Linked DNA regions of Asticcacaulis excentricus CB 48. The protein of the gene in region 1 interacts with the protein of each later gene in a pairwise test. Links are inferred from orthologs where the notes say so. Each region holds a gene or a part of one and is shown on either strand. Other genes may lie near its edges.

Evidence for each region. Proteins that work in one complex are often made in the same cells at the same time.
Region 2: the proteins of rpe (region 1) and eno interact in binary tests that used the Escherichia coli proteins (3 or more experiments, as listed by UniProt). The link is inferred for Asticcacaulis excentricus CB 48 from one-to-one orthologs.

The regions. Positions count from the first base shown.
Region 1 is NC_014816.1:17,665-23,521, forward strand. Bases 1,428-4,312 are described here. They hold rpe (ribulose-phosphate 3-epimerase), read left to right. Parts: upstream 1,428-2,482; coding sequence 2,483-3,142; downstream 3,143-4,312. Other genes in these bases: ASTEX_RS00075 (RsmB/NOP family class I SAM-dependent RNA methyltransferase), read left to right, coding at 1,428-2,473; ASTEX_RS00085 (heparinase II/III family protein), read left to right, coding at 3,147-4,312. Also shown: zinc metalloprotease HtpX, read left to right, coding at 64-960; more of ASTEX_RS00075, read left to right, coding at 1,079-1,427; more of ASTEX_RS00085, read left to right, coding at 4,313-4,880; purH (bifunctional phosphoribosylaminoimidazolecarboxamide formyltransferase/IMP cyclohydrolase), read left to right, coding at 5,029-5,857. UniProt on the Escherichia coli protein: Catalyzes the reversible epimerization of D-ribulose 5-phosphate to D-xylulose 5-phosphate.
Region 2 is NC_014817.1:608,533-612,833, reverse strand. Bases 1-2,815 are described here. They hold eno (phosphopyruvate hydratase), read left to right. Parts: upstream 1-676; coding sequence 677-1,954; downstream 1,955-2,815. Other genes in these bases: pdhA (pyruvate dehydrogenase (acetyl-transferring) E1 component subunit alpha), read left to right, coding at 2,727-2,815; ASTEX_RS14515 (FtsB family cell division protein), read left to right, coding at 2,149-2,463; ASTEX_RS14525 (HAD hydrolase-like protein), read left to right, coding at 1-591. In the rest of the region: more of pdhA, read left to right, coding at 2,816-3,743; ASTEX_RS14505 (pyruvate dehydrogenase complex E1 component subunit beta), read left to right, coding at 3,750-4,301. UniProt on the Escherichia coli protein: Catalyzes the reversible conversion of 2-phosphoglycerate (2-PG) into phosphoenolpyruvate (PEP). It is essential for the degradation of carbohydrates via glycolysis.

The sequences.
Region 1 (5,857 bases):
ATGTATTTCCCAAGGGACGCTATCGCAACCCTAATACTTAACATTCAGGAGAGCTTCTTAACCATGAACCCGTTCAAGACCTTCATGCTTCTGGCGGGTATGACCGCACTGTTTGGCGCGATCGGTCTGGCGATTGGCGGGCCTACGGGCATGCTGATCGCGCTGGGCCTGGCCTTGGCCATGAACGCGTTTGCCTACTGGAACTCAGACAAGATGGTGTTGAAGGCCTACCGGGCCGAACCCGTCGATCCTGCCGCCGCTAGCGGCCTGATCCGCACCTATTACGACGATATCGCCGAAATGAGTCACCGCGCCGGCCTGCCAATGCCGGCCGTCTACATCATACATAATGATCAGCCCAATGCCTTTGCCACAGGGCGCAATCCGCAAAACGCTGCCGTGGCCGCCACGACCGGCCTTCTGCGCATGCTGGACCGTAGCGAAATCCGTGGCGTGATGGCGCACGAACTGGCGCACGTGAAAAACCGCGACACCCTGATCATGACGGTGACAGCAACCCTGGCCGGTGCCATTTCGTCGATCGCCAATTTCGCCATGTTCTTTGGCGGGAATAGCGAGGATGAAGATGGGATCAACCCGATTGCCGCCATCTTAATGGCCATTGTCGCACCTTTAGCCGCCATGCTGGTCCAAATGGCTATTTCGCGGGTCCGTGAGTACGAGGCCGACCGCGTGGGGGCCGAACTGTGCGGCGATCCGGAAAGCCTTGCGCGCGCCCTGCGCAAGATCGAACAATACGCCCACGGCATCCCCAACCACGAAGCCGAGCGCAATCCGGCATCGGCGCACATGTTCATCATCAACCCTTTGTCGGGCAAGCGGATGGATAACCTCTTCTCGACCCACCCGGCGACTGACAACCGTGTACGCGCCCTGATGGAGCTGGGCGTGCGCATGGGCAATCGGCGCGGCGGCATGACCAGCGTGCCGACGACATAAGCGGGTTGGGGCGCGGGACGATTGCTGATATAGCGGCGCCTCATCTGGTCTTTCAGGCCACTGTCTCCCCCTCAAAAAGGAAGACAGTCGTAACGCACAGCATCTTTTGAGAGTTTGCATGTCCCAAAATTCCGGTCGCCCCTCTGGTAAGCCTCCCCGCGCACCCGCGGCAAAGCCCCGTCCTTCCGCCCGCCAAAGCCGCCCGAAGACAGACGCTTCTGACGGCATGGAGAGCGATATCGGCATCGCGGCGCGCGTAGCCGCCATAACCCTCGTCGAAGCGGCGCTTGAAAAGCGCAGCGGTTTTGATGAAGCCGCGGCCAGCGCCGATTTCCTCAAGCTGTCAGAAACCGAACGGGCCTTCGCCGGTGCGCTCGCCCTGCTTGTTCTGCGTCGTTTGGGACAGCTTGATCACGTCATTCACAAAAAGACACAGAAGATGCCCCCCGAAGCGGTGCGTCAGCTTCTGCGTATTGGCATGGCGCAAATCTTTTTTATGCAGGTGCCCGACTTCGCCGCCGTTTCGACCACGGTGAAGATCGCCGAGCGTGAAAACAAGACCCGCCCGTTCAAGGGGCTGATCAATGCCATCCTGCGCGGCCTGATCCGCGACGGCAAGCTATCCGACGTCAATCCAAAGCGCCTTGTGCCCGACTGGTTGTGGCAAAGATGGGTTCAGACTTACGGCGAAGAGAATGCGGCGGGCATGGCCAGCGTCCTGACCGAAGAACCGGCAACCGACTTAAGCTTCCGAAATCCAACTGACCGCGACGGACTGGCCGAGGCCCTTCAGGGCGAAGCCGTCGGTCCGGTGAATCTGCGCTCAAGCCTGCGCGGTGATTTGCGTCAATGGGCAGATTATGACGCCGGTAAGTGGTGGGTGCAGGACATTGCCGCGGCCACCCCGGTCAATCTGCTGGGTGATCTTAACGGCAAGACCGCCCTTGATGTCTGTGCCGCGCCGGGCGGCAAGACGCTGCAACTGATTGCCAAAGGGGCGCAGACCGTTGCAATCGACCGCTCCAAAAACCGCCTCAAGCGCGTTGAGGACAACCTGAAACGCATAGGCATGAGCGCCGAAATCCACAATGCCGACGCCTCGACCTTTGATGATCCGCGCGCCTTCGACGTGGTACTGGTCGATGCGCCCTGTTCGGCCACCGGCACCTATCGGCGTCAGCCGGACGTGCTGTGGGCCACTCGCCCCGCCGATGTCGCCAAGCTGGCCGATGTTCAGCACCGCCTGCTCGATGCGCTGGCGCCGCGCGTCAAGCCCGGCGGCGACTTCCTCTACTGCACCTGCTCGCTGGAACGCGAGGAAGGCGAAACCCAGATTCTGGCCTTCCTGCGCCGGAACAAGGACTTCACTCTGGTCAAGCACACAGCCGATCAGCACCCGGACATACCCGCCGCCTCATTTGCGCCCGAAGGCTGGTTGAGATTGCTGCCGCATCAGCGTAAGGGAGGGCAGGACGGGTTCTTCGTCGCGCACCTGAAACGCAACCCCGCTTAAGAGTTCTGCATGACCACGCCGCTGATTTGCCCCTCGATTCTGGCCTCCGATTTTTCCAAACTTGGGGAGGAGGTGCGCGCCATCGACGCTGCCGGGGCCGACTGGATACATATTGATGTGATGGACGGGCATTTCGTGCCCAACCTGACCATCGGGCCGGATGTGGTGAAAAGCCTGCGCCCGCACACACAAAAGACCTTCGACGTGCATCTGATGGTGACGCCGGTCGATCCCTACCTTGAGGCCTTCCGCGCCGCCGGGGCTGACTATATGAGCGTCCATCCGGAATCGGGCCCGCACCTGCACCGCACACTGAAGCAGATCCGCCATCTGGGGGCCAAGGCCGGGGTGGTTCTCAACCCGGCCACGCCGCTCGACGGTCTGGAATGGATTATGGACGATCTCGACCTGATCTTGTTGATGAGCGTCAATCCGGGCTTTGGCGGCCAGAGCTTTATAGAAAGCCAGCTGCGCAAAATCGAAGCCGTACGCAAAAAGCTGGATGCACTGGGCCATCCCGCTGTGCTTCAGGTCGATGGAGGCGTGAACCTGCAAAACGCCGCCGCCTGCGTGGCTGCCGGGGCGACGGCTCTGGTCGCCGGCACCGCGGTCTTCAAGGGCGGGCCGGACGCCTACGCGGCCAATATCAAGTCGCTCAAGGGTCTCTGACCCGATGCAGGTCTATGAGCAACCCATTGCCATAGCCGGTCATGCCGCGGTGCGCACCCCGTGGGCCAAGGTCGTGCGGGCGTGGGCGCGACGTCAGGCCGCCGCCGAAATCTTCGGGATGCCGGGCTATCGCCTGACCTTACGCGGCCCCGCCATCGACGGCTTTATCGCCGCCCCCCACGAAATCCGCCCGCCCAATCCGCATCTGGGCAAGGCCATGATGTCTGGTCGCTATAGCCTCGGGGGCGCGCGTATGAGCGTGCAGGGCACAGGCGACCCGTGGAACCGTCCCTCGCCCACCCGTGCCTTTGCCATCGAACTGCACCGCTTCTGCTGGCTGCGCCATCTGTTCACCCAGGGCGAGGATGGTGTGAAGGAGGGCTTGCGCCTGTTCCTTCTGTGGGAAAAGACCTTCCGCAAGTGGACGCCGTTTGCTTGGGATCAGGGGGTGCTGGCGCGCCGCCTGATCAACTTAAGCATCGTTGCGCGTCGCCTGTCGGCCTATACCTCCGAAGCCGAAGCCCACTGTCTGGCGCAATCCATGGCCGAACAGGCGCGCCATCTGTGGCGGCTGCCGAACAATCCCGCCTGGTACGCACAAAAGGCGACTGCGCTGGTACTGGTCGGCTGCGTCCTGTCAGGACCTGCGGGCGACAAGCTGCGAGGCAAGGGGTTGCATATCCTGCCCAAGGCGCTGAAACGCACCATACTGCACGATGGCTCTCACGCCTCGCGCAGTGTGCAGGCCGGGCTGGAACTGCTCTACGACCTGCTGCTGATTGAAGACGCGCTGAACCAGCGCGGTCTGGCCATTCCGGAATATCTCGAAACCGCCATCGAACGCCTCAGCCGATTTGTGCGCACCCTGTCGCATCCGGACGGTTCTCTGTGCGCCTTTCAGGGATCGGAGGCCCTTCTGGCCGAACAGGTCGCCCCCGCCCTGCTGCACGAAGAAAAGCGCCCTCTGGCCCCGGCTTCGCTGCCCGTATCTTTAGAGCACGGCCGCTATCAGCGGCTGGTCGGGCGCTCTCTGACCGTCTTTGTCGATACAGGCGAACCGCGCTTTGGGGCGCTGGGTTACGCGGCTTGCGACCACCCGATGAATTTCGAAGTGTCGGGTGGACGCGACAAACTGTTTGTCACGCCGGGCTGGGCACCGGGACATTCCGACCACCACGAATTCCGCATTATCAATGCCGCCAACACCCTGACACTGGGCGATCTGCCCATCCTCAGCCCGATCACAGGCCGCTTTGGGGAACTGCTGCATTTCGCCCTTGAGGGGCTGCGATATCGCATCCGCAGCCGGCGCATCGAATCCGAAGACGCCGGCTCGCTGATTGAGATGGAACATGAAGGCTGGCGCCCCGTCTTCGGCATCAAGCATGAGCGCCGTCTCTATGTCGATCCGCGGCGCGACGAACTGCGCGGTGAGGAAAAGCTGATACCGGTAGAGCCAAAGAAGGAGCTGCCGGAACAGACCCCCTACGCCCTGCGCTTCGTTCTGCATCCCGAGGTTCAGGCCTCTCTGGCGCGCGACAAGCGCTCGATCCTGCTGCGCGGACCGGGTGGACGTGGCTGGTGGCTCAGGCACGACGCGCGCGAGGTCAGCATCGAAGACTCGAGCGTCTTTGAACGTGGCCAGCCGCGCAAGTCGACGACGCTTGTGCTGCGCGGCACGCTCCGGCTGGCCACGCCGCTACGCATTCGCTGGAAGCTGTCACCCGCAGAGGCCTAAGGTCTCGACTGACACAGAAACGGCTTAAACGTTTCATCTCGACACCTCACATTTTCCGTTACAAATGAAGGGGGATTGTGGGTTTTCTTTTGTGGCCCCCTTGTGTAAACCGCGCGCATCTTTCCCCTTCTTCTGTACGGATGCGCCCATGCCCGCCGCCCCTGATTTTCCGCCTGCCCCTGATCTGGTTACACCCAAACGCGCGCTTATCTCCTTGTCTGACAAGACCGGTCTGATCGAAGTGGCGCAGGCTCTGGTGGCAGCGGGTGTCGAAATCATCTCGACCGGCGGGACGCGCGCCGCCATCGATAAGGCCGGAATTACCGTCAAAGACGTGTCAGACCTTACCCAATTTCCGGAAATGATGGATGGCCGCGTCAAGACCCTGCACCCTAAGGTGCATGGCGGGCTTCTGGCCTATCGCGACGCGCCGGATCACGCCAAGGCGCTGAGCGATCATGATATCGCCCCTATCGACATCGTGTGGATCGACCTCTATCCCTTTGAAAACACAGTGGCTTCGGGCGGCGGTTTCGAAGCGGCCATTGAAAACATCGACATTGGCGGGCCGGCCATGATCCGGTCATCGGCTAAAAACCACCCCTATGTCGCCGTCTGCGTCGATAAGGCCGGGATAGACGAGGTGATCGCTGCTCTGCAGGACGCGGGTCAGACCTCTCTGTCTCTGCGTAAATCACTTGCCGCGCGAGCCTTTGCCCGCACCGCCGCATACGACAGCGCCGTCTCGACCTGGTTTGCCGCACAGTTGGGCGACAGCTATCCCCTGCGCAAGACCATTGCCGCAACGCGTCTGCAAACCATGCGTTATGGCGAAAACCCGCATCAGTCGGCCGCCTTCTACAAGACCGGCGAGGACCGTCCGGGCGTGGCCACCGCCAAACAGCTTCAGGGTAAAGAACTCAGCTACAATAACGTCGCCGACACCGATGCAGCGATCGAACTGGTGGCTGAGTTTG
Region 2 (4,301 bases), on another replicon or contig:
GACGGCACGCTGGCCGATTCGTTTCCGTGGTTCCTGGAGGTGTTCGACCATCTGGCTGAACGCTTCGGTTTTGAAAACCCGGACCGTTCGCACCTTGACGAACTGCGTCGTCTGGGGCCGCGTGAGTTGCTGAAGCGCCTGAAGGTGCCGCTGCTCAAACTGCCGGCCATTGCCACCTACGCCCAGAGGCTACAGAACCAGCAGATTGAGAAAATCGTGCTGTTTGACGGGATTGCTGAGGTGATACGCAATTTGAAGGCGCGCGGTGTGACCGTGGTGGTGGTGACCTCAAACGACGCTGACAATGTACGCACCGTGCTGGGGGCTGAGCTGAGCGCCCTGATCGATCAGTATTCGTGTGGTTCATCGCTTTTTGGCAAGGCGGCCAAGTTCAAGGGCGTGCTCAAGGCCTTCAAGGCCCGTCCGGAGGCAACCCTGTCTATCGGCGATGAGTTGCGCGACATCGAAGCGGCGCGCAAGGTGGGCATTGCTGTGGGGGCGGTGACCTGGGGCTATGCCCATGAAGACAGCCTGCTGAGCGAAAAGCCGGATCACGTCTTCGAGAAGCCCGCCGATATACTCAATATATGAGACGCATCCCCCGTGGCGGGCTTGTCAGGCTTGGGCGCGCTTGCTAAGCAACCCTCGTTTTTCAAACCCCTCAGGGAAGATTGCCATGTCCGCCATTATTGATATCGTTGCTCGTGAAATCCTCGACTCGCGCGGCAATCCGACCGTTGAGGTCGATGTCACCCTCGAAGACGGCGCTTTCGGTCGCGCCGCTGTGCCGTCGGGTGCCTCCACCGGCGCGCACGAAGCCGTCGAAAAGCGCGACGGCGACAAGAGCCGCTATCTGGGCAAGGGCGTGCGTCAGGCGGTCGATGCCGTCAATGGCGAAATCTATGAAGCCCTGAGCGGCCTCGACGCCCGCGATCAGCGCCACATCGACCAGATCCTGATCAATCTCGACGGCACCGAGAACAAGGCCCGTCTGGGGGCCAATGCCATTCTGGGCGTGTCTCTGGCCGTGGCCAAGGCGGCGGCGGCTTCGGTTAACCTGCCGCTCTATAAGTATGTGGGTGGCCTGTCGGCCCGCGTCCTGCCCGTGCCGCTGATGAACATCATCAATGGCGGCGCACACGCCGACAACCCCATCGACATTCAGGAATTCATGATCGTTCCGGCCGGCGCCGAAACCTTCTCCGAAGCCCTGCGTATGGGCGCGGAAATCTTCCACAGCCTCAAGTCGGCGCTCAAAAAGGCCGGTCACAACACCAATGTCGGTGACGAAGGTGGCTTCGCGCCGAACTTGTCCTCGGCCGAGGTGGCGCTGCAATTCATCGTCGATGCCGGTACCGCCGCAGGCTACAAGGCCGGTGAAGACTACTGGCTGGCGCTCGACGTGGCCTCCACCGAGTTCTTCAAGGACGAAAAATACCATCTGGAAGGCGAGGGCAAGGTCCTGAGCCGCGAAGAAATGGTCGATTATCTCGCCAACCTTGCCGACAAGTTCCCGATCTGCTCGATCGAAGACGGCATGTCCGAAGACGATTTCGAAGGCTGGGCGCTCCTGACCGAGCGTCTGGGCGACCGTTTGCAACTGGTCGGCGACGACCTGTTCGTCACCAACCCAAGCCGTCTGGAAACGGGCATTGTCGAAGGCCTCGCCAACTCGATCCTCGTCAAGGTGAACCAGATCGGCACCCTGTCGGAAACCATGGACGCCGTCGATATGGCGCACCGTTCGGGCTATACCTCGGTGATGTCGCACCGTTCGGGTGAAACCGAAGACTCGACCATTGCCGACCTGGCGGTGGCGCTGAACTGTGGTCAGATCAAGACGGGCTCGCTGGCGCGTTCGGACCGGCTGGCCAAGTACAACCAGTTGCTGCGTATCGAATCGATCCTCGACGACGAAGCCGTCTTTGCCGGCCTGTCCGTCATCCGCAGCTAAAGCCCGAACCGGCCTCTCACCGGCTGGGACATTTTTTACAAATATGCCAAAAAGAGCGGCGCAGGTGTCCTGCGCCGCTCGCGTTTTATGATAAATTCTTTCAGTTGAAGTGACATGTTCGGTAACAGTTTGTTAAACCGACACGGACAAAAATCCCTCCTGTCAATGTGGTCCGTCCAGAAGGGGCGAAAGTCGTGATTCAGAAACTGAGGCCCTATTTGCCTACCGCGATCATCGCTATATTTCTGACCTACTGCGGCGTACAGTATTTGACTGGCGATAAAGGCTTCTTCTCGCAGGAAACCCGTCAGGTTGAGCTGGCCGAAAAGCAAAAACTTCTGTCTGATCTTGCCGCTGAGCGGCAGGATCTTGAGGCCCGCGCCCGTTATTTGAGAACTGATAATCTTTCCAAAGAATTGCTTGAAGAACGCGCCCGCGTTCTGCTGGGCCTCAATGCCCCTAACGAATACGTGATCCGTGATCACATCGCCCCTGCGCGCAATTCCTGAATCCGCAGGGGGACTTTACGTCAGCTTGGGGTTTGCCTAAGAGAAGTCCTGACGTGAATTCAGGCGGTTTTTGACGAGCCCTGAAATTCCGGTCGCTTTGCCGCCGGATATTTCCCACGGGATCACCAGAACTGACTGCATCCCCTCTATGGGCGGCCGGCCCTCTTGTGCCGGTGCGCGCTCGAACGTCTTTTTGACCGGCTGCGAACGTCTCTGCCTGCGGGTAAGGCGCGAGTGGCACGATTAACCCCAGGGAGGTTTCCATGGCGCGCGCCGCCAAGGCCACTGACACCGGAACGACGGGTTCCGCCAAACGCAATGTCTCCAAAGACGAACTCCTGAAATATTACCGTGAGATGGTTCTCATCCGCCGCTTCGAAGAGCGTGCGGGTCAGCTCTACGGCATGGGTCTGATCGGGGGCTTTTGCCACCTGTATATCGGTCAGGAAGCCGTTGCTGTGGGCATGGAGGCCGCCTCTATCGACGGCGATCAGGTCATCACCGGTTACCGCGACCACGGCCACATGCTGGCCGCCGGCATGGACCCCAAGGCCGTTATGGCCGAGCTGACCGGCCGCATCGGTGGCTCGTCAAAGGGTAAGGGCGGTTCGATGCACATGTTCGACATCGAAACCGGCTTCTTCGGCGGCCACGGCATCGTGGGCGCTCAGGTGTCGCTGGGGACCGGTCTGGCCTTTGCCGACTGGTACCGCAACAATGGCAATGTCTCCTTCACCTATTTCGGTGACGGCGCGGCCAACCAGGGTCAGGTCTATGAAAGCTTCAACATGGCGAAGCTGTGGAACCTGCCGGTCGTTTATGTGATCGAAAACAACGAATACGCCATGGGCACGGCTCTGGCTCGCGCCTCGGCGACGACCAACCTGTCGCAGCGTGGTGCGTCGTTCGGCATCCCCGGTGAAACCGTGGATGGCATGGACGTGTTTGCGGTGAAGGAAGCCGCTGAACGCGCCGCCGAATATGCCCGTTCGGGCAAGGGGCCGTACATTCTGGAAATGAAGACGTATCGCTATCGCGGTCACTCCATGTCCGACCCGGCCAAGTACCGTTCCAAGGAAGAGGTCGATGAGGTCAAGACGACCCGCGATCCGATCGACCACATCAAGACGATGTTGGAGCAGGCGGGTGTCGAAGAGGCCGAAATCAAGGCCATCGACAATGAAATCAAGGCGATTGTCATGGAGGCCGTTGAGTTCGCTCAGACCAGCCCCGAACCCGATCCGTCCGAACTGTACACCGACGTTTATCTTGAGGCCTGATCCCAGATGACCGAAATTCTTATGCCCGCTCTCTCTCCGACCATGGAAGAGGGCACCCTTTCAAAGTGGCACATCAAGGCCGGTGACGAGGTTTCCGCCGGTCAGGTGATCGCCGAAATCGAAACCGACAAGGCGACGATGGAAGTTGAAGCCGTCGATGAAGGCGTGGTCGAGGCCATCCTGATCGAAGCCGGTACCGAAGGCGTCAAGGTGAACACGCCTATCGCGCGTCTGGCCGGTGGCGAAAGCGCACCCGCGCCCAAGGCCGAAGCGGCCCCTGCGGCCACGGTTGAAACCGCAGCCCCGGTTGCGGCGGCGGCCCCTGTGTCGAAGCCTGCGGCTGATCCGGAATTCCCGGAAGGCACGCCGATGGTCAAGATCACCGTGCGCGATGCGCTGCGTGACGCTATGGCCGAAGAAATGCGCCGCGACGACCGCGTGTTCCTGATGGGTGAGGAAGTCGCTCAGTATCAGGGCGCCTATAAGGTCTCGCGCGGCCTGCTCGAAGAGTTCGGCGACCGCCGTGTTATCGACACGCCGATCACCGAAATGGGCTTT